DNA from 3 places in the Pseudarthrobacter sp. L1SW genome. Region 1 is predicted to be linked to each of the others. Evidence: riboswitches for the same ligand, from Rfam matches in the RefSeq annotation. Region 1 holds a riboswitch; each other region holds the start of a gene.

Region 1 (9,382 bases):
TGCTGTTGACCCTCCATACAGCCCCTGTTGTCGGAGAATGTGGGTATGCGAACTTTCGGCGTCGAGGAAGAGCTCCTGATCGTTGATCCGGAGAGCGGGGAGCCGCTGGCACTCGCGGATGCGCTGTTGTCCGGCCGCCGTATGGCCGCCGACGACGCGCCGGATGACCCCCGCGTTCTGGAGACGGAAGACAAAACCGTTTACGACGACGACGAAATGGGCCTGAGTGCCGAGCTCAAGCTGGAACAAATCGAGACGCAGACGCGCCCCTGCCTGGAGTACGGTGAGCTCCTGGAGCAGATCCGCGCCGGGCGGGCACTGGCGGACAAGGCTGCCAGGAAAAACCACGCCCGGGTGGCCGCCCTTGCCACCTCGCCGCTGGGCCTGGCCAGCCACACCACTCCGGACCCCCGCTACGCGAGGATGCTGGAGCGCTTTGGCCTGACTGCCCAGGAGCAGTTGACCTGCGGCTTCCACGTGCACACTTTCATTGAGTCGCATGAGGAGGGCGTGGCGGTGCTGGACCGCATCCGTGACAAGCTCGCCGTCCTTACCGCCCTGAGTGCCAATTCACCGTTCTGGAACGGTATCCAAACGGGTTTTGAGAGTTACCGGACCCAGGCCTGGAACCGTTGGCCGACGGCCGGACCCACGGGGATTTACGGGACTTACTCTGCCTACCGCCGCGTGGTCACGCGGCTTCTGGACAGCGGGGTCATGCTGGATGAGGGAATGTTGTACTTTGATGCCCGGCTCTCGCGGAACCATCCCACGGTGGAAGTCCGAGTTGCCGATGTCTGCCTCCGCGCTGAGGACGCCGCACTCATTGCTGTCCTGGTCCGAGCCCTGGTGGAGACTGCGAGCCGGGAGTGGCAGGACGGCGTCGATCCGGCCCCCGTGCCCACGGTGCTTTTGCGCATGGCCTCCTGGCAGGCGAGCAGCGCGGGACTCAACGGGGAACTGCTGGACTTTGGCACTTTCCGTCCGGCCAGGGCCGCTGATGTGGTGCGCTCCCTGGTGGACTATCTCGCCCCGGTACTGCAGGAGCAAGGCGAACTTGCCCTGGCCCGGCAGGGCGTGGAGGACATCATTGCCCGCGGAACAGGAGCTGCCGAACAGCGGCGCGTCCGGGATAAGGCTCTGTCCGCATCGCAAGCTGAGAACCTCGGTTTCGATGCAGTGGTGAAGCACGCGGTGGACGTGACCATGCGGGGCACACTGGACCTTTCAAAGGTGGACGACGCTCCGGAACTGCTGCGCGTCAGGCAGTCCTAGCGGCGAGCAGTTTAAGGCAGAGAGGCGAAGGGCTAGGGGACCGAGGCGAATTCGTTAAGCCAGAGATGCCAGTCCGGAAACGGGTCCTCCGGCAGTTCACCTTCGGAAGGGCCAGGGTCCTCGGGCACATCGAAATCCGGCAGGTCCAGGTCCTTCACTTGGTCAAACTCTTCCGGCAGTGCAAAGCACGCAGGTATCTCAATGTTTTCAGGCATGTCGAACTGCGCAGGCAACTCATGGACGGGCACGCACAAGTCCTGAGTCGTCGGCTCAGCCGCTGAAGATGCACTCCGTAGTTCCGCATTCCGTTCCGGCCAGTGGGGTGCTTCCCAGTCTTGGTGTTCGCTTGTGTAGTGGCGGCCGGTGGGTGAGGTCCAGCCGGGTGGTTCTGTTGTGGTGGCGGGGGTGGGTTTCCAGCCGCTGGTGTGGCGGAGCTTGTGGTGTTTTGGGCAGGGCTGGCCCAAGTTGCTGATTCCGGTGGTGCCGCCTTGGTGCCAGGCGAGGAGGTGGTCGGCTTCGTTGTCCAGGGAGCTGTTGCTGCAGCCGGGGAAGGGGCATTTTCCGTCCCGGAGGCTGAGCCAGGTCCGCATCGCCTTGGTTACCCGGTAGCTGGTGCGGCCGATTTCCAGTGGTGCCCCGTCCCGCGGGTCAACCAGTACCCGGTGGAACGAGTCCGCCCCGCCGGCGACGAGGTTCCGTGCCATCGAGGCCGGGATGGGGCCGTGCCCGTCCAGCACTGCGGGCTCGTCGGTGAGGCCCATCAGGGAGAACACGGGCACGGTGACCAGCACCTGCGGCCGAATCGAAGTCGACGGGCCCGGACCTGCCGCCTCCCCGCCGCCGGAACCGCCCGCGTCGTGCCCGTCGCCGTGCCCGCCGTTGTGCCCGGCACTGCCGGAACTGCCGTCGTCGTGCCCGGCACTGTTTGGCTCCCCGCCCCCGGAACCGCCCGCCTCGTGCCCGTCGCCGTGCCCGGCACCGGTTGGCCCGCTTGTCCCGGCAGCACCGGAACTGTTCCTGCTGTTCCCGCTGGTGGTGCCGCTGGTGAGAAGTGCTTCGGCGAAGGTGTCCGCCCGGAGCTGGGTCAGGGTGCGGGCCTCGTCCGGTCCCTGCCTTCCCCGGGAGATGGCGGTGAGCCGGTTCCAGATCGCGGATGCCTGGTCCGCGGGCAGGTAGGCGGCCACCCAGGCCATCGCATCGTTGTCCGGCCAGTACTCGATCCGCCGGTCCGCGGCGGACCTGGCGTGCCGTTTCTCCAGGCTTTCGGGGTGGTGCCGTTCCCGCCAGGCCCGGGCCCGGGCCTTGAACCGGTAGGCCGGCATCTCCCCGACCGGGCACCCGCGGACCGCTTCCGGGGCGTCCGGGTCCAGGAAGTGCGCTTCCAGGGCCGCTGCCGCGGCAGGGGCGAGGCTTACAGCCTGGTCCACCATGGTCCGGGCATGGGCCCAGGAGATGGTCCCGGCCTGCAGGGCGGCGAGGGTCCGGGGCAGGGACGTGGTCAAGGCATGGGCTTCGGCCAACAGCGCTCCGGCTGCCCGGTCCCCGATGGCCAGTGCGCACCCGACTTCGGCCACCAGGCTCCGGTCCTGCGCCGTGGCCTCGTGCGGGGAGACCGGCGGAGGGTTCAATGCCTTCATGGCCCCGGCAAGGACTGCAGCGGCCAGCGCCTTCATCGCCGCCAACTTCGCTTCCGACCGCGCCACGCCACCAAGGACTTCCAGGGCCGCATCAGCAATCCGCTGCAGCGGATCATCATCATGCCCGCCAGCACCACAGCCACCCGAAACGCCAGAACTTCCACCCAGCGCAGCCATAAACGCCGCGACCGAAGCATCAAGCGCTTCCTCCGCCTGCACCACCACCGGGTTCGAATCCATACCTCCATCATCGTGAGGGGGTCCGACATTATTGGGCTCTTCTACGGCCTTCCTGAAAATACTTTTGAACTTTTTTGTGCCATCCATTCGAGGAGGCGACGCCCTCGCCTTTCGAGATAAATGGTCGGCAGCAGGTGCGGCAAGCTGTAGCGCCCCGGGAAGGCGCCGTGCCATACTCGGCGCGTGACGGCGTCGTATTCCTTCAAAGCGGAGCTGTGGCTCTACCCCGGGGAAGCCGGCTGGCACTTCCTGACCCTGCCGGCGGAGGTTGCGGACGATATCCGCGCGCAAAACGCCGACCACAGCAAAGCCTTCGGCTCAGTCAAAGTGACGGCGGTGATTTCCGGCCACGCGTGGCAGACCTCGCTCTTCGCGGACACCAAGACGGGCACGTACCTCCTGCCCGTTAAGAAGGCCATCAGGGACAAGGCCATGATTAGCGACGGCGACGAAGTGGCCGTTCACCTATCCATACCGCACCCCTGACGCCGCGATCACGGGGAACTGATCTCCGGCGCTGGCTGGAAGGACTACCCAGCGGAGAGGTGCCGGTGCCGTAGCGGAACCCTAGATCTGCTTCAGCGCCTGCTCCAGGTCGCCGATGAGGTCGTCCACGTCCTCAAGCCCCACCGAAAGCCGCACCACGCCGTCGCTCAGGCCAATGGCAGCCCGCCCCTCAGGTCCCATCGCCCGGTGCGTGGTGGTGGCCGGGTGCGTGATGAGAGACTTCGCGTCGCCGAGGTTGTTGGAGATGTCGATGATCCGCAGGCCGTCCAGCAGCGCAAACGCTGCCTCCTTGCCCGAGCGCCCGCCGGAGGGGGCAAGTTCCAGGGTGAGGACCGTGCCGCCGGCGCTCATCTGCTTCGCCGCCAGCTCGTACTGCGGGTGCGACTTCAGGAGCGGGTACTTCACCCAACTGACGGCGGGCTGCTCCTCCAGCCATTCCGCAAGCCGCAGGGCAGTGGCGGAGGAATGGTTGACGCGCAGCGCCATGGTCTCCAGGCCCTTGGTGAGGACCCAGGCGTTGAATGCGGATAACGCCGGTCCGGTGTGGCGCATCAGCTGCTTCACCGGGCCGTCGATGAACTCCTTGGTCCCCAGGATGGCACCGCCGAGGACCCGGCCCTGGCCGTCGATGTGCTTGGTGCCTGAGTAGACAATTACGTCGGCGCCGAACTGCCCGCACCGCTGCAGCAGGGGAGTGGCAAAAACGTTGTCGACGACGACGGTCGCGCCTGCCGCGTGCGCCAGCTCGCTGACCGCCGCGATGTCCACGATCTCCTGCATCGGGTTGGACGGCGACTCGAAGAAGACGGCAGTGGTGGGCTCGGACAGGGCGGACCGCCACTGCTCCAGGTCCGGGCCGTCCACGAAGACCGTCTCCACGCCCCAGCGCGGCAGGATCTCGTTGAGGATCACGAAGCAGGAGCCGAACAGGGAACGCGCCGCCACCACGCGGTCGCCGGCTGCCAGCAGCGCACCCAGGGCGGTGAACACCGCGGACATGCCGGACGCCGTCGCAAAGCAAGCCTCCGTGCCTTCGAGGAGGCGGAGCCGCTCCTGGAACGTGGCCACGGAGGGGTTGCCGTAGCGCGAGTAGACGAAGCGCTCGTCCTCGCCTGTGAAGGCACGCTCGGCTGCGGCGGCGGATTCGTACACAAAACCGGAGTTCAGGAAGACGGCCTCGCTGGTCTCCTGGAAGTTGGTGCGGTCCAGTCCGCCGCGGACGGCCTGGGTGTCGGGGCTCCAGCCGGCGGCGTCTTCGTTGAAGGTCACTTAGTTCTTTCCCAGGTTGGTTGGCAGGCCGCGGTTCTTCCAGCCGTTGACGGTACGTTCTCCATAGCGGTCCGGCTCGCCTTCAAAGCCCTCCAGGACGTTGTAGGAGGTGAAACCGGCCTGCGTGGCAGCAATGGCGGCGGCGATGGAACGCTGGCCGGAACGGCACAGGAACACCAGTTCGGTCGACTTGTCCTCGGGCGCCTGCTGGCTAAGGTCGGTGATGAAATCGGGGTTGGGGATTCCGCCAGGGAAGGTCCACTGGATGAACAGCGGATCGTTCTCGGTGGCTTTGGTGTCCGGAATCCCAATGTGGGCCCATTCGCCCTCCGTGCGCACATCCACCAGGATGGCGCCCTGCTCCAGCTTTTCCCAGGCCTCGTGCGGGGTCAGGTCTCCGGCGTAGCTCATGCGTGGCCCTCGCCAGCGAACTCGAGTTCCTCGCCGTTGAGCCCAAGCTCGTCCACGGCGGTGGCCACTGCGGCGTCGGCGGAGGCAACGGCTGCCGGCAGGATCACAGCCTGCGCCACGATGGGTGCGGTGCCGTTGAACGTGACTGCGGGGCTTCCGTGGAGCACGTAGCCCTCGGCCAGGGCGGCTGAAATCCGCTCGCAGAAGGATCGGTCATCCGGCCCGGTGATAAGGCGGTAGGCCAGTTTTTCTTCGGGGGCAGGTGCGTCAGACATGACGAATCTCCTTCTCTCACGCTTGCAGCTCGAATGGGTCGATATGCCGAGTGTTCACCTGAGGCACCCCGCCGCGGAAGGAGGGTTGCCGACCGGCCAGTCAGGGCTTGGCGCCGGTACTCATTACTCCCCAAAAACGTAACACTTGCCGCCCGGTGCCGCACCGCCGTCGTCGTCATGTTGCGTAACTGAAGTACTCAGGGAGCCGCGGCAGCGCCAGGGTGCCGTCCGGCACCTTCTTTCAACGTACGACGACGGCCCCGCGGTGGGTGCCCCGAGCGGGGTTTCCATGCATCATCCCCACCTGGGTCAGGACCCAGGCCGAGCGGTACCGCCCGACGGGACCTGGGGGAGTGGCAGGATCAGTTGGTGGAGCAGGTGGTCCTGCCACTTCCCCGCTATTTTCAGGTACTCCGGCGCCACTCCGATCTCCTGGAACCCGGCCCGATGCAGGATTCGCCTCGATGCTGTGTTGTGGAGCAGGGTTGCTGCCTGGATACGGTGAAGGCCAAGCGCGGTGCGCGCATAGTTGGCTGCAAACAGGACGGCCGCCGTGCCGATCCCTTGTCCGGTGAGGCCGCCATCAATCCAGTAGCCTATGTTCGCACTGAGAAAGGGGCCGCGGACGATTCCAGTCAGGGTGACCGTGCCAACCACGCGACCACTCCTGCTGCGGGTACCCGCCCTGCCCGCACCGGCGTCGTCCTCCTTCACCAGGACCCAGGGGATCTCAGACCCCAGCATGTGCTGTCCGCGCTTGGCGCGGATGATTTCGGCCTGCTGCTCCGGCGTGAAGAAGGCGTCATCCCTTTCCGGCTCCCATGGCGCCAAGTGCCCGCGATTACGCTGGTATGCCGCCGCCAGGGCCGCGGCATCGCCGTCCTCAAGCAGTCGGATATGAAGGCCCTCGCGCAGGTAGCCGGTGCTGGTGATCACTAACCAGATGCCTTTCAGGAGGGCGCTGTGGTGCCGAAGGAGCGTTTTACTTTACTGAAATATGAACGCTACATGACGGACATTGTCACAGCATTTGACGAAACATTTCATCCCTAGGCTCACCCTGTAACACTCCGGTGAAAGGGAACGACATGACAGATGCTACTCGCAGGAACTTCCTCCGTTACGTGGGCATGGTGGGGGGAGCCGGGGTGATGTACCAGACCATGGCAGCCATGGGGTTGGCTCCGGACACAGCGGCTCCTGCGTTCGCAGCACCGCGAGCTGACGACCTGCAAGGCAAGGGCCGGAGCGTGGTGATCCTCGGCGGCGGAATCGCGGGCCTGACCACGGCCTACGAACTGGGCAAGGCCGGCTACAAAGTCACCATCCTCGAGGCACGGATGCGTCCGGGCGGACGCAACTGGACGGTGCGGGGCGGGACGGAAGAGACGGACCTCCGGGGGGTCACCCAACGGGCCGCATTTTCCAAGGACCAGTACATGAATGCCGGCCCGGGCCGCATCCCCCAGCACCACATCACGCTGGACTACTGCAAGGAACTCGGAGTGGCAATTGAGCCCTTCACCAACCAGAACGCGGATGGATACCTCTTCCGTGAAGGCACCAGCAAGCTCTCCAATACGCCCATCCGCCACCGTGCCGCGAAAGCTGATGTTTACGGGTACGTCTCCGAACTGCTCGCCAAAGCCACCGACCAGGGCGCCTTGGACAGCTACATGAGCACAGCGGACAAAGAGAACTTGATCTCCTTCCTCAAGAGCTTCGGCGCCATCGGCGGTAAGGTCCCGGGGGATGCGGCGGCAAGCTTCAAGTACACCGGCACCGGCCGCAAGGGCTACTCGGTGGCCCCGGGGGCGGGCCTGGAAGCCGGTACGCCCCTGGCTCCCGACGCCTTGTCAGACGTCTTCGCCAGCGGGGTAGGCAACTACTTCTCCTTCGAGTTCGGCTGGGACCAGGCCATGATGATGTTCCAGCCGGTGGGCGGCATGGACCGCATCCCATACGCTTTCGAAGCAGCCATCGGCAAGGACAAGTTCGTCTACGGCGCGAAGGTCCTGTCCATGAACAACACCGCCGCGGGCGCTGCCGTTGAATACAGCAACCCCGGCGGTGAAACCAAGCGCATCGAGGCGGACTTCGCCGTGTGCACGCTGCCACCGCACATCGCCGCGAAGATCCCCGGCAACCTCCCCACAGACGTGCTCGATGCCCTAAAGTTCGCCACCCCCAGCGACGCCGGCAAGATCGGCATCGAATACTCCCGCCGGTGGTGGGAGGAAGACCACCGGATCTACGGGGGCATCACTAATACCAACATCGATCTTGGCAACATGTGGTACCCCTCCACCGGCTTCCACGGGCAGCGCGGCACCATGGTGGGCTACTACAACACCGGCGCCAGCGCACGGGTCTACAAGGAACTCAGCCCGGAGAAGCGTCTCAGCCGCGCCCTCGACCAGGGCGTGAAAATCCATGGCGACGTATACCGCAAGGACGTGGCGGCGTCGTTCTCTGTCGACTGGGGCAGCACTGCATTCTCGGAAGGCGCCTGGGTGGGCTGGCCGTCGCAGACTGATGCGAAGTACGCCAAGCTGCTGGAGCCTAGTGGCAACATCTACTTCGCCGGGGACCACCTCAGCCACGCAATCGCCTGGCAGCACGGCGCCATGACTTCCGCCCGCGCCGCTGTCACCGCCCTGCACAGCCGGGCAGCAGCGATGGTGGCCGGATGATGCCCGCTTCCGTCCCTGCCAGCACCCCAGCCGACCCGCGAAAGAAGCCCATGATCCGTCGTCGTGTTTCCCTGATCGCCGCCGGAATGGCCGGCATCAGCCTCACCGCCACCGCCGCTTTCGCTGCGCCGGCGGTCTTCCAGGACCTTGCTGCTCCAAAGCCCGGGACGACAGTGTCAAACCTTCCCGCCGGCCAGGAAAACCCCATGATCGCCAGCGGGGTGGCCATTGGCGCGAACACCGCCATCTACAAAACCAGCGGACTGGGGCCCTCGGCGCTCAATACCGCCGCACCTGCCGGCACTGAGCAGCGGTATGTGGACACGGCAGTGTTCCCGGGCGGCGTCCTCCCGCCCGGCGTCACCATCACGGAGGCACAAGGCATCAACGCCCTCCGCAGGATTGGCGAGAACCTTGCCCAGGCAGGATTGGATTACGACGACGTCATCACCATGCGCGTCTTCCTCCAGAACCCGTCGGGTACTGAAAAGGCCGACTTCGACGGGTGGAACCGGGCGTACCGGCAGTACTTTGCGAATACCAACCTCGCGGACGGGACGGCCGAGAAGGTACCGCTGGGCTCCGCCGCGCCGGCCGAGCCGTTTGTCGTTAACTCCGCCAGGCCTTCGCGCTTCGCCCTTGAAATCGAGAACCTGCCGGTCAACGGCTGGCTGGTGGAAGTAGAGGTGGACGCGGCCTATCCCGCCTCCGGCGGCAGGTAGGCAACGCGGCATGCTGGCGGATAGGCGCCCGAGCGGATAGAGGACGGGGGATAAACGGGAGGGTAAAAGGAACGGCGTGGACCGCCTGCCTGCCAGGCAGTGGTCCACGCCGGATTCGTTCTTACCCGAGCACCCTGGTGTGTTTCTTAGACGAGGCCGGGGTAGCTGGCCAGGATGTAGTCCGCAGCAGCGGGGCCTTTCATGCGGAGCCCGTTGTGGTCGGGTGCGATCCGGCGGCGGTTCATCGCGGCCCAGAAGGCGGCGTCCGGGCCGGGCTTTTGCTGGTTGATGAAGCACCAGCTGGTGTACAGGCCGTAAAGACGGTCACGGTCCAAGGTGGATTCCGCGGCCTG
Region 2 (9,382 bases), 1.7 Mb from region 1:
CTTCGTGGCGGACCCGGACAACCTGGACCAGTGGCGGGATGCGGTCCAGCCCAATACCAAGCTCTTCTTCGCCGAAGTGGTGTCCAACCCCCGCCAGGACGTCCTGGACATCGAGGGCGTGTCCGGCGTTGCCCACGCGGCCGGTGTGCCCCTCATCGTGGACAACACCCTGTCCACGCCCTACCTCATCCGGCCATTGGAATGGGGTGCAGACATCGTGGTGCACTCCGCCACCAAGTACCTGGGCGGCCACGGCTCCGCGATCGCCGGCGTGATTGTGGACTCAGGCAACTTCGATTTCGGCAAGGACCCGGCCAGGTTCCCAGGTTTCAATACCCCGGATCCCACCTACAACGGGCTGGTGTACGCCAGGGACCTCGGCAAGGACGGTGCCCTGGGCGCCAACCTGTCCTACATCCTCAAGGCCCGCGTCCAGTTGCTCCGGGACCTGGGCTCCGCCGTCTCCCCGTTCAATGCCTTCCTGATCGCACAGGGCCTTGAGACCTTGAGCCTGCGCGTGGAACGGCACGTTGCCAACGCCACGGAAGTGGCGCGCTGGCTGGAAGGAAGGGACGACGTCGAATCGGTCGCCTATGCCGGCCTGCCCTCCAGCCCCTGGTACGAGCGCGGGCGCAAGTACGGTCCCAAGGGGACCGGCGCGATCGTCTCGTTCAACCTCGCCGGGGGAGCCGAAGCCGGCAAGCGTTTCGTGGATGCACTGGAGCTGCACTCCCACGTGGCAAACATCGGCGACGTCCGCTCCCTTGTCATCCACCCGGCGTCGACCACCCACAGCCAGCTCTCCCCTGAACAGCAGGCGGTAGCCGGCGTCACCCCGGGCCTGGTGCGGCTGTCGGTGGGGATCGAGCACATCGACGACATCCTGGCGGACCTGGAAGCCGGTTTCCGTGCCGCCAAGGAGGCAATCGGAGCCTAGCCGGAGGCAGAGGGGCGCAATACACGGAGGCGGGCCGGGGAAGTCACAACCAGTCACACTCTTGGCAGCAGGCAGGGGCTGTTTCGTACACTCGAACCAGGTCATGAGTGCCAGTGACAGCCCCGGCTTGCTGGCCGGCAACCCTCCTTCCGCGGTGGGGTGCCCCGGGTGAAGACCTGGCCTGCCGGTCATTCGACGGCGGGCAAGCGCGTAGAAGAGGTCTTGCCATGACGGTTACCGTCACCCGTACCACCGCTCCCGAACATGGGATTGTCCGTTATGCCCCCATCGGGGGGCTGCAGCTCGAGGCCGGCGGCTACCTCCCGGACGTCGTCCTCGCCTATGAAACGTGGGGCACCCTGAATGAGGACGGCAGCAACGCCGTCCTGATCGAACACGCCCTGACCGGAAGCACCCACGTGACCCGCGGCGACACCGATGAAGAAGGCTGGTGGGAGCAGCTTGCCGGCCCCGGCGCGCCGGTGGATACGGACCGGTTCTTCGTGGTGTCCGTCAACATTGTGGGCGGCTGCTACGGGTCCACCGGTCCGTCCTCGCCCGCGCCGGACGGCAAGCCCTGGGGTTCGCGCTTTCCGCTCGTCACCCTGCGCGACAGCACTGTGGCTGAAGCGCGGCTGGCCGACCAGCTGGGGATCAAGAGCTGGTTTGCCGTGCTGGGAGGCTCCATGGGCGGGGCACGCGCCCTGGAATGGGCCGTCACTTTCCCGGAACGCGTCCAGCGCTGTGCGGTTATCTCGGTGGGGGCAGCCAGCACCGCCGAGCAGATCGCCTTCGCCCAGGCACAGACCCTCGCGATCCGCCAGGACGCGAACTTCAAGGGTGGCGACTACTACGGTGGCCCTTTCCCGGAGGACGGCCTGGCCCTGGCACGGCGCATCGCCCACATCACGTACCGCTCCCCGGGGGAGCTGGATGGGCGGTTCGGCCGCGCGCCGCAGGCCCCCGAGTCTCCCTTCCAGGCTGCACAACTCGCTGCCCGCGGGCGTTACCAGGTGGAGAGCTACCTGGACCATCAGGGCACCAAGCTCGTCCAGCGGTTTGATGCCAACAGCTACATTGCCATCACCGAGGCCCTCATGAGCCATGACGTCTGCCGGGGGCGCGGACCCCTCGAGCAGGCCCTGGCCCGCTCCGAGGCGCGCTTCTTTGTGGCGGCCGTGGATTCGGACCGGCTCTATTTCCCGTCCCAGTCCCGTGAGCTGGCGCGGGCACTCCCGGGGGAGGTGGACGTCCACCTCATTGAGGCGCCCATCGGGCACGACGGTTTCCTCACCGAAATCGGCCAGCTGGGGAGCCAGTTGCGGGAGCACCTTTCGGCATAGGACCGGCCCTCGCGGGCAGCCAGATGTGCATTATTGCAGATGGCCTCTGCATGATTCGCCGTTGAGCTCAGCGTTCAGGCGGACCATACTCGTTGGGACCCGGCGGTTCGTGGCCAAAATCACACGTATCCGCCACAGCCTGTCCCAGTGGTGTCGAAGAAGACGCCGAAGGAGTCATCAATGAGTACGGAAAAGTCCGCCGCACGGCGGCCCGAGGAAACCGACGTCAAGGCCTCGGGCCTGAGGAAAGTTGTTACGGCCTCCATGGCCGGCACCGTGGTTGAGTGGTATGAGTTCTTCCTCTACGCCTCCGCCGCCACCCTGGTGTTCGGCAAGATGTTCTTCCCTAATTCCGGAACCGAGCTGGACGGCATCATCGCAGCCTTCGTCACCTACGCCGTCGGCTTCGTCGCCCGCCCCATCGGTGGCATCGTCTTCGGCCACTTCGGTGACAAGTTCGGCCGCAAGCAGCTGCTGCAGCTGAGCATCATCCTGGTGGGTGTTGCCACCTTCCTCATGGGCTGCCTGCCGACATTCGCCCAGATCGGTTACTGGGCACCCGCCCTGCTGGTCTTCCTCCGCTTCGTCCAGGGCTTCGCCGTCGGCGGCGAGTGGGGCGGCGCCGTCCTGCTGGTCGCCGAACACAGCCCGAGCAAGTCCCGCGGCTTCTGGTCCAGCTGGCCGCAGTCCGCGGTGCCCATGGGCAACCTGCTCGCCACCGGCGTGCTGTTCACCCTTTCCTCAACCCTCTCCCAGGAAGCCTTCCTTGGCTGGGGCTGGCGCGTTGCCTTCTGGCTCTCCGCAGTGATCGTCATCATTGGCTACTACATTCGCACCAAGGTCCAGGACGCGCCCATCTTCATCGAGGCCCGCAAGGAAGTCACCGTTGAGCACAAGGGCTATGGCGTCGCAGAAGTTTTCCGCCGCTACCCGCGCGGCGTCTTCACCGCGATGGGCCTGCGTTTCGCGGAGAACATCCTGTACTACCTGGTGGTGACGTTCTCCATCACCTACCTGAAGGTCGTGGTCCAGACGGACACGTCCCGGATCCTGCTTCTCCTGCTGGTGGCTCACTTCATCCACTTCTGCGCGGTACCCCTCGTGGGCAAGATGTCCGATTCATTCGGCCGCCGCCCCGTGTACATGGCCGGTGCCGTCCTTGCCGGAACCTGGGGCTTCTTCGCCTTCCCGATGATGGATACCGCCAACGAGCTGATCATCCTCGCAGCCATCACCATCGGCCTGCTGTTCCACGCACTGATGTACGCCGGGCAGCCGTCCATCATGGCTGAGATGTTCCCCACCCGGATGCGCTACTCGGGTGTTTCCCTCGGCTACCAGGTGACCTCGATCGTGGCCGGCTCGCTCGCGCCGATCATCGCCAGCTCGCTGCTGGGGTCCTTCAAGTCCTCCACTCCGGTGGCGCTGTACCTGCTGGCCGCCTGCATCGTGACCGCCATCTCTGTGTTCTTCCTCAAGGAAACCCGCGGCATCTCGCTCCACGATGTGGACGCGGCCGACGCCCAGGGCACGGCAGACCTGCTCGCCGCCGCCAAGAAGTAGGCAGCCCCCATACGGCCAGGCATCACCCCAACTGCCCGGACCTGCCGCAACGCAGGCCCGGGCAGTTGGGCGTCAGCACCACACCTGAAGTGAGGATCCCCATGAAAGCAGCCGTCCTTTACGCCACCGTCCCGTCTGAAACCAGCTACACCGAAGCGCATCCCCTCCGGGTCGAGGAACTTGACCGGCCCGAACCGCGGGCCGGCGAACTGGGCATCACCATCACCTACTCGAGCCTGTGCCACTCAGACCTGTCAGTGGTGGACGGCTCACGCGTTCGGCCCCTTCCCATGGCGTTGGGGCATGAGGCTGTGGGGCGGGTTGCCACGGTGGGTGAGGGTGTCACGGACGTTTCCCCCGGAGACCACGTGGTCCTCGTGTTCGTCCCCAGCTGCGGTGCCTGCCGGGCCTGCCGGGCTGGGCGTCCCGCACTCTGCCACCGCGCGGCGGAGGTCAACGGGTCTGGCGACCTCCTGCATGGCGAAGCCCTGCTGCGGACGCCTGCGGGGGAGCGGATCAACCACCATCTGGGGGTTTCGGCCTTCGCCGACTACGCCGTGGTGGCCCGGGAATCAGTGGTGGTCATCGACGACGACGTCCCGGACACTGTCGCGGCAATGTTCGGTTGCGCCGTGCTCACCGGGATGGGCGCTGTCCTGAACACCGCTGCTGTCCAGCCAGGCCAGTCGGTGGCCGTCTTCGGACTCGGCGCCGTCGGGCTTTCGGCCGTAATGGCCGCAGCGCTCGCCGGTGCCTCCTCCGTGATCGCCATCGATCCCAACGAGGGCAAGCACGGGCTCGCCCTGAAGTGCGGCGCAACCGCCGTCGGAACTCCCGACGACGCCCCGCGGCTGATTGCCGAGGCCGCCGGTGACGGAGTGGACACCGCCGTCGAGGCCGTGGGATCAGCGCGGGTCATCGCGTCGTGCCTCGAGCACGTGACGCGCGGCGGCGCCGTCGTCTCGGTGGGACTGCCGCACCCCACCGCGGAACTCACGGTGCCCGCCCTCCAGTTCGCAGGGGCGGGCAAGCGGCTGCTCGGTTCCTACATGGGCGATGCCGTGCCGGACCGGGACATTCCCCTGTACCTGCAGTATTGGCGCGAGGGCAGGCTTCCCGTTGAGCTGCTGCACACGGACACCCGGCCGCTTGACGAAATCAACGAAGGCCTCGACGCGCTCGCCGCCGGGCAGGTGGTCAGGCGGCTTTTCCGGGCCTAAGCCGGCTCCCGGGCCTAGGTTCGGGGTGCCCGGGCCTTAGGCTGCCAGCACGTCCTGGCGTCCCGCCACTTCCTCCTTGAGGGCGGCAATTACGGCCTGCACGCGGGCGGACCGCAGCGATTCCGGCCTTGCCACCGCCCAGATGGGCACCTGGCGTTCGAAGGCGTCCGGGAGCACCGGAACGAACTCCGGGTTCCCCGCCACCATAAAGTTCGGAAGCAGCCCGATGCCGGCGCCGCGGCGCACTGCCTCCACCTGGGCAAAGATGCTGGTTGCCTGGAAGCTGGACTTCGGCATGGGCAGCTGCGAGGACCGGTGGCCCAGCTCGGCAACCTGGAGGGCCGACTCAACGTAAGAGACGAAGCCGTGCTGCCCCACGCCGTCGGGCGTTTCCGGCAAGCCACGCTCTGCAGCGTAGGCGGGGCTGGCGTAGAGCCTGAGGAAGTAGTTGGTCAGGAAGATGGCCTGGGCGTTGCTCACGTCGGTGCGGCCCACCACCACCTCCAGGTCCACCCCGGAGCGGTTCTGGCTGACTTTGCGTGTGGCGCTGAGCATCTCCACGTTCAGCATCGGGTGCCGATGCTGGAGGCTGACCAGGGCAGGCGTCACGAATTCGGCGCCGAAGCCGTCCGAGGTGCTGATGCGCACCATGCCGGACAGGGCGTCCCGGTCCTGCCCCGTTACCGCGGCCAGGGACCCGAGCGTTTCCTCGATCGCCTCCGCCGCGGCGACGGCCGAGGCCCCGAGTTCCGTCAACTCCCAGCCGTGCGGGCTGCGCTCGAGAGTGCGGCCGCCCAGTTGCTTGTCCAGGGCGAGGATCCGCCGCGAGATGGTGGTGTGCGTGGTGCCCATCGTCTCGGCGACGGCGTTGAAACGTCCCAGCCGGGCCACGGTCAACAAAATCAGCAGGTCGTCCGGACTGGGAAGCCGTGCCACCGCAAGCCTTTCATTCGTGTGCATCAGTGCACATACTGTCTGTGATTTTTCCCCTTGATTGCACTGTAGCAGGGTGTGATGGTGGACACAGACCTCCCGGCCGCCCTCGGCCGGATGCACAGCAAAGGAGCTAATGCCATGGCAGTCATCGGTTGGATCGGTTTGGGAAACATGGGCGGTTCCATGTCCGGGAACCTCGCAAAGGCGGGGCACGACGTACGGGGGTTTGACCTCAACCCCGCCGCGCTCGCCGCAGCGGAGGCCGGAGGGGTGAAGCCGGTGGGAAGCATCGCCGAGGCGGTGGCGGGAGCGGACGTTGTGTTCACCATGCTTCCAAAGGGCGAGCACGCCAAGGCCGTCTACCTGGGTGCCGACGGGGTGCTGGCGCATGCCGATACGCGCACGCTGCTGGTGGATTCCTCCACCATCGATATCGCCGCAGCAAAGGAACTGCACGACGCCGCTGCTGCCGCCGGCTTCCGCTTCGTCGACGCACCTGTCTCGGGCGGGATGAGCGGTGCCAAGGCAGGCACGCTGACGTTCATGGTGGGCGGTGAAGCAGGCGCCGTTGCCGACGCAACCGAATACATCGGGCCGATGGCCGCCAACATCATCCCTACCGGCGGAGCCACCACCGGCCAGGCGGCCAAGATCTGCAACAACCTGATGCTCCTGATCAACCTGGCCTCCACGGCGGAGGGTGCAGTGCTGGCGGACCGGCTGGGCCTGGACAAGAAGGTGTTCTGGGACATCGCCTCCGTGTCCTCCGGGGACAGCTGGGCCCTGCGCACCTGGTACCCCGTTCCCGGCGTGGTCCCCACCGCGGCCTCCAACAACGATTTCGCCCCCACGTTTACCGCCGAGCTGGCGAACAAGGACATCGGCCTGGCCATCAGCGCTGCGGAGGACACCGGAACGCCGCTCGAGATCGGGAAGCACGTGCAGCAGCTCTACCAGCGCCTCATCGACGCGGGCGAGTCCGGCAAGGACTGCTCCATGATCATCAAGCTGGTCGACGGTTCCCTCGACCCGGCCAACTAGAAGCCAGCCAAGTAGAAGAGAGACAACCATGCAGACCATTCCGCATTACATCAACGGCAGCCGCGTTGCCGATGCCGAGCGCTTCGGCCCCGTCTTCAACCCTGCCACCGGAGAGCAGGATAAGCAGGTGGCGCTGGCTTCCGCGGCCCGGGTAGAGGAAGCCATCGCTGCGGCCAAGGCAGCGCTGCCGGCCTGGCGGGCAACGAGCCTGGCGAAGCGGACCAACATCTTCTTCCGCGTCCGCGAAATCCTGACCCAGCGCAAGTCCGAACTTGCCGCCATCCTCACCAGCGAACACGGCAAGGTGCTCTCCGACGCGGAGGGGGAAATCTCCCGCGGCCTCGAGAACATTGAGTTCGCCACCGGCCTGTCCCACATGCTCAAGGGGGAGCGCTCGGAGCAGGTCTCAAGCGGCGTGGACGTCCACTCCGTCCGGCAGCCTGTGGGCGTCGTTGCCTGCATCACGCCGTTCAACTTTCCGGCCATGGTGCCGCTCTGGATGATCGGCAGCGCCCTGGCCTGCGGCAATACCGTGCTCCTGAAGCCCAGCGAAAAGGATCCGTCGTCAGCCGTGTTCATCGCGGAAGTCTTTGCGGAAGCGGGCCTGCCTGCCGGCGTGCTGAACGTGGTCCAGGGCGACAAGGAGGCGGTGGACGTCCTGCTTGAACACCGGGACGTCAAAGCCGTCAGCTTCGTCGGCTCGACGCCCATCGCGCAGTCGATCTACAAGCGCGCAGCGGACCACGGCAAGCGCGTCCAGGCCCTGGGCGGTGCCAAGAACCACATGGTGGTCCTGCCGGACGCGGACCTGGATATGGCTGCGGACGCTGCCATCTCGGCAGCCTACGGTTCGGCGGGCGAGCGCTGCATGGCGGTCAGCGTGCTCGTCGCCGTCGGGAACATCGCCGACGACCTCATTGCGGCCATCAAGAGCCGGATGGCCACCCTGAAGATCGGCCCGGGCACGGACCCGGCGTCGCAGATGGGTCCGCTGATCACCGCCGAACACCGCGAAAAAGTTGCGTCGTATGTGGCGGGCGCCGAAAACGAGGGCGCCACGGTGGTTGTTGACGGGCGTGCGCAGCAGTTCGATTCAAACGGGTTCTTCATCGGCGTCAGCCTGGTGGACCACGTGAAGCCGGGCATGAAGGTGTACGACGACGAAATCTTCGGCCCCGTCCTGTCCGTGGTCCGCGTGGACACTTACAGTGACGCGGTCCGCCTGGTCAACGACAACGAGTTCGGCAACGGGGTTGCCATCTTCACCCGCGACGGCGGCGCCGCGCGGCAGTTCGAGTTCGACGTCGAGGCAGGCATGGTGGGCGTCAACGTGCCCATCCCGGTTCCCGTTGGCACGTTCTCCTTCGGCGGCTGGAAGAACTCGCTGTTCGGGGACACGCACATGTACGGGCCGGAGAGCATCCGGTTCTACACCAGGGGCAAGGTGGTCACCACGCGGTGGCCGGACCCCGCAACGTCCGTGATCGACCTGGGCTTCCCGCAGGTGGACTGACGGAGGCTAGCCGTTCATGATCTCGCCGCGGCGGGTCATGTACTCCTCCACGGAAAGTTCCCCGTTGCTGTACTTCTCATCGAGTTCGGCAAGCTTGCGTGCGCGGTAGCCCTGGGGGGCCGACGGCGGCGGGGGACTTGCAGGTGCTGCGGGCTGCTGCGGGGCTTCTTCGCGGGGCCCTTGCTGGGTGTTGCCCGGGTGGGGCTGCCCGTACGGCGGAAACTGCTGGTCCATCGGCGGGACCGGCTGTACGGGCGGCAGGGGCTGGCCTGGCTGGAGCGGCGCGGGGCGGTCAAGCTGGCGGAATCCGCCGCTGAAGTAGTCCTGCTGGGTGAAGCCGTCCCGGGGCTGCTTGTTCTGCGGGCCGTTGGAGCCGGGGAAGATTCCGCCGCCCGGGAACTGTTCGGGGTACCGTCCGGTGAAGCTTTGCTCCTGGTCCCGGCGGGCTACGGACTTCCGGTACATCCGCATGGCCATCGGGATCAGGAATGACAAAATGATGATCCAGAAAAACAAGTTGCTCACGGTGCCGTGCCTCTCATGTGTGTCCTTCCAGCTTAGCCCCGTACTGCACACGGACGGCCGGAAGCCCGATGAAGGCGCCGTACCGGTCCACGGCTTCCTGGACCGCCGCCGCCAAGGGTGAACCCGGAGCGTCAGCGGAACCGTGGAGCCGGATATCCAGCTCGCACCTGCCGGGGAGCAGGGTATGGCGCCAGGACCCAGCCAGGCGCCCGTCCAGCAAGACCACGTGCATCGGTTGGCCTTGGAAAGGGAACGCCGGGGCGCCGCCGCCTATGTAGTGCCTGGTGGCGGAGTAGCCCATGAT
Region 3 (9,382 bases), 1.2 Mb from region 1:
CACTCCTCGAGGCGCAGGGGCGCGTAGCCGGTGCCGTCAAGGAAGTGGAGGCACTCTCCGCCCGCGTGGACATGGCGCAGCAGAACAAGGCCAAAATCACGCAGCAGCTTGAAACGGACAAGCAGAAGATTGCCGACACCAAGAAACTGATCGGGCAAATCGCCACACAGGCGTACAAATCCGGCGGCGTTCCGTCCAACCTGTCACTCTTCTTCGGGGCCAACAACGGCGGCAGCCTGACCGAAACCATGGACCTGGCGGACCAGGCCATGCGCAGCCAGAACGCTGCCATGGACAAGCTGTCGCAGCAGAACGCCACCAACGTCAACTCCGAAGCCCGCCTCCAGGCCGTGGAAGCCGAGATCAAGGACCTCAAGGCCAAGGCGGACGCAGCCCTCGAGCGGGAGAAGGCGGCACGCGATGAAGCGGCCGCAAAGAAGGAAGAAGTAGACCGGCTCATAGCGGACACCACCCGCCTCGATGCCGAGCTCCAGGCGGCCAAGCCCGGCATCCAGTCCCAGCTCGCCGGCGTGCAGGCCAGCCAGAACGCGGTGGCCGCGGAGATCCAGGAACGCGACAGGAAGCTCCGCGAGGCCTGGGAGGCCGAACAGCGCAGGCTGGCGGCAGAAGCCGCCGCCGCTGCCGCGGCAGCCGCGGCAGCGAGGAACCAGCCGCCGCCCCCGGTCCAGCCTTTTGTGCCGCCTGTGGGGTCGCCGTCGGCCTTTGGCCTCCGGCACCCGTTTGACGGCAGCGTGCCCATCACGTCCGGCTTCGGCTGGCGCGCCACCCCGCCGGGGACCATTGACTTCTACGGCCAGGGCGGCTACATGCACACGGGGCTGGACTTCGGCGCAGCCTGCGGCACGCCTGTCTACGCGGCAGCAGCCGGCGAGGTCTTCAGCTCGGGCTGGAACTCTGCCGACGGCGGCGGCTGGCGGGTCAAGATCTCCCACGGCCTGATTGCGGGCAACACCCTGAACACCATCTACTACCACAACGCCAGCATCGTGGTGTCGAACGGTCAACGGGTCTCGCAGGGGCAGCTGATTGCCTACTCGGGCAACACAGGCAACTCCACGGGCTGCCACGCGCACTTCGAAACCTGGCTGAACGGCACCGCCGTGGACCCGATGGGCCTGCTGTAGCGCGGCCTGCAGCCTGCCGTAGACTGGTATGACTCCGCGCCGGCCAGGCCGGAGGACATCCGATTCTTCAACTGAGGAGCTTTCCCTTGCCTAAAGAAAGTGGCCGTAAAGTGGTGGCCACCAACCGTAAGGCCCGGCATGACTACCACGTGCTGGATACCTACGAGGCTGGAATCGCGCTCATGGGCACCGAAGTGAAGTCCCTGCGGGAGGGGCACGCCTCCATGGTGGACGGGTTCTGCACCTTTTACAACGACGAGCTGTGGATGGAGGCCATCCACATCCCCGAGTACAACCAGGGGAGCTGGACCAACCACGCCGCGCGCCGCCGCCGCAAGCTGCTGCTGCACCGCGAGGAGCTCATCAAGATTTCCCACAAGGTGCGGGAATCGGGCTACACCATCGTCCCGCTGCAGCTCTACTTCGTTGACGGCAAGGCAAAGGTGGAGATTGGCGTGGCCCGCGGCAAGCGCGAGTACGACAAGCGCCAGACCCTCCGCGAGCAGCAGGACAACCGTGAAGCCCAACGAGAGATGCGGGAACGCAACCGCCGCCGCTAGGAAACTGCGCCCGGGAATGAATCCCGCGGATCATGCGTTACTATTGATAGTCCGGCGGGGAAACCCACCGGTTTGGTAACAAAATACGGGGATGATCGGTTTCGACGATGTTAGTCGCGACAGGTGAAGCGGGCCGAGGATGCAGAATTATCTCGTAAACGCTGTCTGCAAACCAATAAGTGCCAATTCTAAGCGCACTGACTTCGCTCTTGCTGCCTAAGCAGTAAGACAGTCCGTCAGCCCGAGGTTGCTATTGCCCCGGAACCTGGCGTCATTTAGATAGCCACTGCTGCTTACCCCCGTCATCGGGGTGAGCGGGACTCTTAGATGACTGGGCCCGGATCAGCCAGCTGTTTGCAGCATGGCTGGGGCCGAGAAAATCCGACGCAAACTGCGCCCGGAGAAGCCCTGACAACACGACATCGGACGGGGGTTCAATTCCCCCCATCTCCACATTTTGAAAATGCCGCAAGGCAGACTGAAAGACCCGGACATTGCGTCCGGGTCTTTTGGTGTTTAAGCGCGGCTTGCCTGTTCACCGACGGCGTAGCGGGCCTGGGACTAGCGGCCGACATCCATGGGTTGTCCTCTATAAGATCCGGCGCCGCGGCCCAGGCCGGGCCGGAAGCGGCCGGAACCAGCGGCGGAGCAGCCAGGAGGTGCCCCATGAACCAGATGCGTGAGCCCAGTCCCGAAGAGTACGACGACGGCGCGCTGGACTCCTATTCGGAGACGGTCATGCGGGTTGCTGAGACCGTCACGCCGCACGTCGCGGCCATAGAAATGACCAGCACCCGCCGGAACGGCAGGTTCCGCGTGGGGGCAGGTTCTGCGGTCCTCTTTACCGAGGACGGCTACCTGCTGACGAATTCCCACGTGGTGGCCGGTACCAACAAGGGCCACGCCGCATTTGCCGACGGCAGCCGGACCGATCTCGAGCTCGTGGGCGTGGATCCGTTGTCGGATCTCGCTGTGGTCCGCGGCAAAGCACCAAGGGTGGCCCCCGCCCAGTTCGGCGACGCCGAGACGCTGCGGGTGGGCCAGCTGGTCATCGCCGTCGGGAATCCGCTCGGGCTGGCAGGATCGGTGACGGCCGGGGTGGTCAGCGGCCTGGGCCGTTCCATCCCCGTCTGGGCGGGCGGCAACCGGCGGGTGATCGAGGACGTCATCCAGACCGACGCGGCGCTGAACCCAGGCAGCTCCGGCGGTGCCCTGGCGGACGCGCACGGCAGGATAGTCGGCATCAACACCGCGGTGGCGGGAGCCGGGCTGGGCCTTGCCGTGCCAATCAACACAACAACACGGCGGATCATCGCTGCCCTGCTGAACGACGGCCGGGTCAGGCGCGCCTACCTCGGGGTGGTCAGCACCCCCATCCGGTTGAATGCCAGCGCAGTGATCAGGACAGGCCAGCGGGAGGGGCTCAGGGTGGTGGAGGTGCTGGCCGGATCACCCGCAGACCGTGCGGGACTGCAGGCAGGCGACATCATCCTGACCGCAGCAAGCCGCGCCGTCAGCAACGCTGAGAGTCTGCAGAAGCTGCTGTTCGCCGATGCGATCGGCCAGCCGCTGCAGATCAGGGTGCTGAGGCACGGCAGGGAAGAGGACCTGGTGGCCGTTCCCGAAGAGATGCAGGCGAACGGCCAGTAAAGCTACCGGCGCTTCTTCAGGTGGGCCACGGGGTCCTGGGCGCCTTCAGGATTCTTCGACTTCTTCTCGGCGCGTTTTTCCTTGATGGTCTTGACCGGCTTCTTTGCCAGGTTCTGGTGGGGTGTTTTGTCCGGCATGGCGTGCTCCTTACAACAGGGGACGGGCTGCGTCCCACTTCGTAAGTTACGCCTATTCGGCCCCGAATGTAATGGCCGGAAGGTGGTATGGAATCAGTCCGGAACAGGGACGTCGGCGATGCCCACAAAACGCGTCCCGACGCCGTCGAACTCGCTGCGGACGTACCCCTCGCGCACGCGGGGAACGTCTTGGGGATCATGGTGTCCGCACACCACATAGGTGAAGTCCGGCCACCATTTCTTGGGACGCGCTGCTTCCTCGTAGCCGCAGACCGCGCACTCCAGATGGACCCACACCGGGCGTTTGCCGGTGCGGTTGGCTCGGGACTGGACCAGCCATGGCGGCGGGTTGTCCAGAATCTCACCCAGCTCGGCCTCCGTCATCCACTTCGGAAGGCCATGGCGCTGTGCCATCTCCATCGGTACGTCAAGGGCAATGGCCGCGTCGCGTCTGCTAATCATCACCATCCACGATACGGGAGCCCGCCAAATCAGCACCCCCAGCGTTGACTCGCAAGGGTTGCCCCAGGACCGGCCGGCGCGGCTGGTCTCAGGACACCAGGGCAATCCCGGCCGCTGCCGCGCCAAAACCCAGCACCAGGTTGGCCGCAATATTCACTGCGGCAGCGCCGAAGCGTTCCTCACTGAGCAGCCGCACCGTGGCGGTGGTCCACGAACTGAAGGTGGTCAGCCCTCCTGCCAGCCCTCCTGCCAGGCCTGCCTGCCACTCGGCCCCCAGACCCAATTGGACAGTAACACCGTGGGCGGCACCGATAATGAAGCAGCCCGCCACATTCACCAGCAGTGTGGCCCAGGGCCAGTGCAGCCTTTCCGCGCTGCCAGTGGCACGTGAACTGCGGATGGAGCTGTGGTGCGCAAACCAGCTGTCGACGCCGAAGCGCAGGAGGGCACCCGCCACGCCGAAAATACCCACCAGGACAGCCGTGGTCACCGGCGGACCCCGGGGCGCCGGCCAGCCAGTTTCCCTGCCCGCCATCCCACGCCGGCGGCGGTAAGGCCAAGGAGCAGCGACAGCGCGAGGTAGCCGGCCCATACGCCGTGCTGCCCGGCCCTGGCCAGCTGGTCCGTGGAAAAGACCACGGCGGAGAACGTGGTGAAGGAGCCCAGCAGACCCGGCCCCAGCCCTGCCCGCAGCCAGAACGCGGTCCGTGGCCGGGCCATCCAGGCGGTGGTCAGGACGGCCAGGACAAAGCTGCCGGCCACGTTGATGCCCAGCGTGGTCCAGGGGAAGGCGCCGGGCGGTTCAGGAAACGCGATACCCAGCCCATACCGCAGTTCGGTGCCGATCAGGGCGCCCGCGGCCACTGCAAGCCAGGCGCGGCCCTCCGGCGCGCCGGAAGTCTTCAGCGGGCTCACGCCTTGGGCATGTCAGCGTCCCCGAGGAGGCAGCCCGGGTGGGGATGGTCGCTGTGCACCCACAGCGCCGACGTGACCTCGTCGGCGAGGTCGTAGTTCCGTTCACGGCCCGAGTTGCTGATCCGCACCACCAGGGCGCCGCCGAAGGGCCGGCGGCCCACCACCTCCACCTCGGCGTCGAGGTCTATCTCCTCGGCGGCGAGGTAGCGGAGCAGTTCCGGGTTGTCGTCGCTGATCCGGGTAATCCGTCCGGTGTGGCCCTCATCAAGTTCCCCCATGAGGTGCGCGCGGGGCATAAATACTCTGCCGTCGGCAGTGGGGATGGGATCGCCGTGCGGATCCCGCTGCGGGTTGCCCAGCTTGGCTGCCACCCGTTCGATGAAGGTGTCCGAGACGGCATGCTCCAGCAGCTCGGCTTCGTCATGCACCTCATCCCAGCTGTACCCCAGCTGCTGGACGAGGTAGGTCTCGATCAGCCGGTGGCGCCGCACCATGGAAAGGGCGAGCCGGAGCCCGGCGTCCGTGAGCCTCACGGCACTGTACGGTTTGTGGTCCACCAGGCCCTGGTCCTTCAGCTTGCGGACCATTTCCGATACCGAGGAATTGGCCACGCCAAGCCGCTGCGCCAGCTGGGAGGACGTGATGGGCTTGTCCTGCCATTCGGTGAATGAGTAGATGACCTTGACGTAGTCCTCGATGGAGGAGGAGGGCGCGCTGGTCTTCACGGGATCAAGCCTACCGGCTGCCAGGGCCGGGCGCAGGCAGATCCGCTCACGCCCGCACAGCCCGCCAGGCCAAGGTGAGGTACGGCAGCTGCAGGTCCTTGTCCGGGCCGTGGCCCAGGTGCTCATGGAGGTACCAGTCGAGGTTCGCCAGCACTTTCGCCCGCGTGGCCTCACCGGCGTGCAGGTAGTAGCTGCGCGACTTTGCCAGCTCCATCAGGCCGCCGGTGGTGACCGGGTCCTGCCAGTGCACCACGTGGCCTTCCAGTCCCTCGAACTCGGGCCCTACCAGCGGCCGGAAATCGGGTTTGTACACGTCCCCGGCATGCATGATCCTCGAGAGCCGGTGGACCCAGGGGACAGACGTATCCAACTGGTTCCAAACCAGGCCCAGCGTTCCCTGGGGCCGGAGGACACGGGCCAGTTCCGTGCTGGCCCGCAGCGCATCGCACCAGTGCCAGGCCTGGGCCACGGTGGCGACGTCGAACGCTGAGTCAGGCAGGCCGGTGGCCTCCGCGGTGCCCAGGACAGCCGCGGCGGCGGGATAGTGTTCCGCGAGTTGTTCGAGCATGTCCGCTGAGGGGTCCACCGCCGTGACCGACAGTCCCATGTCCAGGAGCAGCGCCGTGAACTTGCCGGTGCCGGCACCAACATCGAGTGCATCGCGGGCGCCCCGGGGCACCAGCCACTGCGCGGATTCAGCGGGATATCCCGGCCGCACCCGCTGGTAATGCTTGCCGCCGTCCTGGAAGCTCTGTCCGAGCTCCCGGCGCCGGCCGTGATCCAGCCTGGGGCCACCCCGTGCCACGCGTGGCCTCCTTCGTCAGGTCCCGTCGGTACCTTCCGAATTTACCGTACCGGACCGGTACGGCTGAGCGGCGGCCGTCAGGCGGTGCGCAGGTCAGTCGTCGATGCAGGGGGCCGCGCCAGCCGTCCCCGGGGTGTTGGGGGCCCAGTGCGGGTAGGTGCGGTTGTCGTTGGCGGGAACCCAGCGGCCCGCATCCACCACATAGTCCCAGCCAAGCCCCTTGCTGCGAAGGTCCCGGATGCCTGCCAGGAGCCGCTGGGCATCATCAAGGCGGGATCCCACGCCGAAGCTGGCCCGGAGGGAGCCGGACGGAAGCCCCAGCCGCTTCAGCAGCGGGTGGGCGCAGAAGCGGCCGTCACGCAGGCCCACACCATGCTCGGCTGACAGGTAGGCCGCCACCAATCCGGCGTCGTAGCCTTCCACGGAGAAGTTCACCACGCCGATCGTGTCAGTCTCCGGATCGGTGTCCTTGAAGATCTGGTGGACAGTCACGCCGTCGATCTCCTGCAGGCCTTCGACCAGGAAGGAACGGATGGCGGACTCGTGGGCGTGCCACCGGTCCGGATCCAGCTCCGCAATAACCTGGGTGGCTCGGGCAAGGGTGGCTGCGCCCAGCACGTTGGGTGACCCGCCCTCGTGGCGGGCCGGACCGGTGGCCCAGCTGACGCCGTCGAGCCTGGCCTCCTTGACGGCGCCGCCGCCGGCAAGGTGCGGGGTCCCGGCGTCCAGCCAGTCCGGGCGGCCCACAAGGACCCCTGACCCAAAGGGCGCGTACAGCTTGTGCCCGGAGAAGGCGAGGTAGTCGACGTCGTCCGCGGTGATGTCGATGCGGCGGTGCGGCGCCAGCTGGGCCGCGTCCACCACGATCCTTGCGCCGTATTCGTGGGCGAGTGAGGCGAGGGCCCGGATGGGAAGGATCTCGCCGGTGACGTTGGACGCCCCGGTGACGGCGAGCAGGCTTACCCCGCCGTGCTGGAGCTCGGCACGCACGGCATCAATGGTTCCCGCGATGGTGTCGGCCGCCACGATGCTGCGGTGGGGGACGCCCTGCCACGGGAGCAGGTTGGCGTGGTGCTCAATGTCCAGGTACAGGACGTCGCCGTCGGCCCGGCCGCTTGTAGCGGGCAGGCAGCCGGCCAGCAGGTTGAGGGAATCGGTGGTGTTCCGGGTGAAGATCACGGAATCGTCCGGGCGGCCGCCCACGAAGTCCCGGACGATGGCGCGGGCGTTCTCGTACACCGAGGTGCTGATCTGGGAGGCGTAGCCGGCTCCGCGGTGCACGCTCGCGTAGAAGGGCAGGATTTCGTTGAGGTAGGCGGACACCACGGAGAGCGCCGGGGCCGACGCGCCGTAGTCGAGGTTCGCGTACCGGACGTGCCCGCCATGGATCAGGGGGGCCTGGATTTCGGCGCCGGTGACTGCCGCCAGGGGACGGCCGGCCGCCGCATGGCGCTGGTCGACGAGTGCTGCCGGTCCAGGCTGGATTGCGGCGCTGGGGGAGACGGTGGCAGTTGTCACAGAGACCTCACTTTGGAACAGGACTCCGCTGGGGGAATCCGCGCTTGCCGCATCCGTTCCGGACCGGCCTGGTCGTCACCCGGGGCACCCCACCGCGAATGGAGGGTTGCCGGCCAGCAAACCGGGGTTTAGCGCTGGCACTCGTGACCTGGTTAAGAGCGTAGGACATACCCCGTGCAGGCTAAAAGCCGGCTGGAATGTTAAGGGCTTTGTTACGCGCAGTTGAAAAGGACTGCTTTTACCGAAGATAACGACGGCGGGCACCTCCTTTTGGAGGTGCCCGGCGTTGATTCTTCGGAGAATGGAGTGTTAGAGGAGGTCGTCCAGGTCCGGGTTCAACCGGCGCAGCACTTCCGAGTGCAGGATGGAATTGGTGGCCAGGGCATTGCCGCCGAACGGCCCGTCTTCGCCTTCCAACGAGGTGAAACGGCCGCCCGCTTCAACGACGATAGGCACCAGGGCGGCCATGTCATAGAGGTTGAGCTCGGGTTCGCAGGCGATGTCCACCGAACCCTCCGCCACCATGCAGTAGGACCAGAAGTCGCCGAAGGCCCGGGTCCGCCAGACATCCTCGGTGAGGCCCAGGAACTCGTTGAGGTTTCCACGTTCCTTCCAGCCGCCAAGGCTCGAATAGGACAGTGAGGCGTCGGACAGGCTGGAAACGTTGGACACCCGGAGCCGGGTGGCAGCTGCCAGGGAGCGTCCCATGTAGGCTCCCATGCCCTTCGCCGCCCACCAGCGCTTGCCCAGGGCCGGAGCGCTCACCACACCCACTACCGGTTCGCCTTCGTCCACCAGCGCGATCAGGGTGGCCCACACGGGAACGCCGCGGACGAAGTTCTTGGTGCCGTCGATGGGATCGATGATCCACCGCCGCGAGCCGTGGCCGGTGCTGCCGAACTCCTCGCCAAGGACGGCATCGCGCGGACGGGAGCGGGAGAGCTGGCCGCGGATGGCTTCTTCGGCCGCCTTGTCCGCATCGGTGACGGGCGTCAGGTCCGGCTTGGTCTCAATGTGGAGGTCCAGTGCCTTGAAGCGGCTCATGGTCTGGTCATCCACTGAGTCGGCCAGGACATGGGCCAGGCGCAGGTCATCGTTGTAGCTCGAAGCGGGTTGGATCATGGTTCCAAACTACCGTCTGCGCACGATTCTGCCGGGATCCGGGCCCCGTCAGTTGACGCTGCCCAGCTCCTTGGCCTCCTGGGCTTCCATTCGCGGGTCCGCCCCGAGCAACCGCCGCAACGAGGCAAGCCGGGCAGCCCCGGTGGGGCCGGCGTGGCCCCCCGCTACCCATGCGTCCAGCCCGCAGTCCACGGCAGTGGCTGTGTGCTTGCAGCCGCGCTCGCAGTCATCCGTGCCGGGGGAGAGGTCCGGGAAGGAGCGCAGGATCCGGTCAGGGTCCACGTGCGCCAGGCCAAAGGAGCGGATGCCGGGGGTGTCGATGATCCAGCTGCCGGACGGCGCG

The links. Region 1 has a riboswitch for S-adenosylmethionine ahead of KTR40_RS17575 (DUF1737 domain-containing protein). Riboswitches for the same ligand answer to the same signal wherever they lie in the genome.
Region 2: it holds a riboswitch for S-adenosylmethionine, as region 1 does, so the genes downstream of both, KTR40_RS06365 (homoserine O-acetyltransferase) here and KTR40_RS17575 (DUF1737 domain-containing protein) in region 1, are expected to answer to the same signal.
Region 3: it holds a riboswitch for S-adenosylmethionine, as region 1 does, so the genes downstream of both, KTR40_RS11915 (aminotransferase class V-fold PLP-dependent enzyme) here and KTR40_RS17575 (DUF1737 domain-containing protein) in region 1, are expected to answer to the same signal.

Annotation. Positions count from the first base shown of each region.
Region 1 is NZ_CP078079.1:3,780,989-3,790,370, reverse strand. Features, by position in the region: gene KTR40_RS17600 (glutamate--cysteine ligase) at 46-1,275, shown strand; gene KTR40_RS17595 (HNH endonuclease signature motif containing protein) at 1,308-3,152, opposite strand; gene KTR40_RS17590 (DUF1905 domain-containing protein) at 3,336-3,638, shown strand; gene KTR40_RS17585 (O-succinylhomoserine sulfhydrylase) at 3,720-4,928, opposite strand; gene KTR40_RS17580 (rhodanese-like domain-containing protein) at 4,929-5,339, opposite strand; gene KTR40_RS17575 (DUF1737 domain-containing protein) at 5,336-5,614, opposite strand; SAM riboswitch class IV at 5,628-5,742, opposite strand; gene KTR40_RS17570 (GNAT family N-acetyltransferase) at 5,924-6,550, opposite strand; gene KTR40_RS17565 (flavin monoamine oxidase family protein) at 6,703-8,307, shown strand; gene KTR40_RS17560 (Rid family hydrolase) at 8,304-9,029, shown strand; gene KTR40_RS17555 (hypothetical protein) at 9,176-9,382, opposite strand, start outside.
Region 2 is NZ_CP078079.1:1,383,502-1,392,883, forward strand. Features, by position in the region: gene KTR40_RS06360 (bifunctional o-acetylhomoserine/o-acetylserine sulfhydrylase) at 1-937, shown strand, start outside; SAM riboswitch class IV at 1,037-1,152, shown strand; gene KTR40_RS06365 (homoserine O-acetyltransferase) at 1,165-2,280, shown strand; gene KTR40_RS06370 (MFS transporter) at 2,461-3,843, shown strand; gene KTR40_RS06375 (alcohol dehydrogenase catalytic domain-containing protein) at 3,945-5,063, shown strand; gene KTR40_RS06380 (LysR family transcriptional regulator) at 5,100-6,023, opposite strand; gene mmsB (3-hydroxyisobutyrate dehydrogenase) at 6,138-7,040, shown strand; gene KTR40_RS06390 (CoA-acylating methylmalonate-semialdehyde dehydrogenase) at 7,069-8,553, shown strand; gene KTR40_RS06395 (hypothetical protein) at 8,560-9,078, opposite strand; gene KTR40_RS06400 (winged helix DNA-binding domain-containing protein) at 9,092-9,382, opposite strand, start outside.
Region 3 is NZ_CP078079.1:2,581,619-2,591,000, reverse strand. Features, by position in the region: gene KTR40_RS11960 (M23 family metallopeptidase) at 1-1,145, shown strand, start outside; gene smpB (SsrA-binding protein SmpB) at 1,232-1,705, shown strand; RNA gene ssrA (transfer-messenger RNA) at 1,793-2,161, shown strand; gene KTR40_RS11945 (S1C family serine protease) at 2,372-3,355, shown strand; gene KTR40_RS19025 (hypothetical protein) at 3,358-3,492, opposite strand; gene KTR40_RS11940 (hypothetical protein) at 3,586-3,954, opposite strand; gene KTR40_RS11935 (CrcB family protein) at 4,043-4,444, opposite strand; gene KTR40_RS11930 (CrcB family protein) at 4,441-4,860, opposite strand; gene KTR40_RS11925 (metal-dependent transcriptional regulator) at 4,866-5,594, opposite strand; gene KTR40_RS11920 (class I SAM-dependent methyltransferase) at 5,641-6,399, opposite strand; gene KTR40_RS11915 (aminotransferase class V-fold PLP-dependent enzyme) at 6,493-7,917, opposite strand; SAM riboswitch class IV at 7,953-8,066, opposite strand; gene hisN (histidinol-phosphatase) at 8,227-9,039, opposite strand; gene KTR40_RS11905 (ribosome small subunit-dependent GTPase A) at 9,088-9,382, opposite strand, start outside.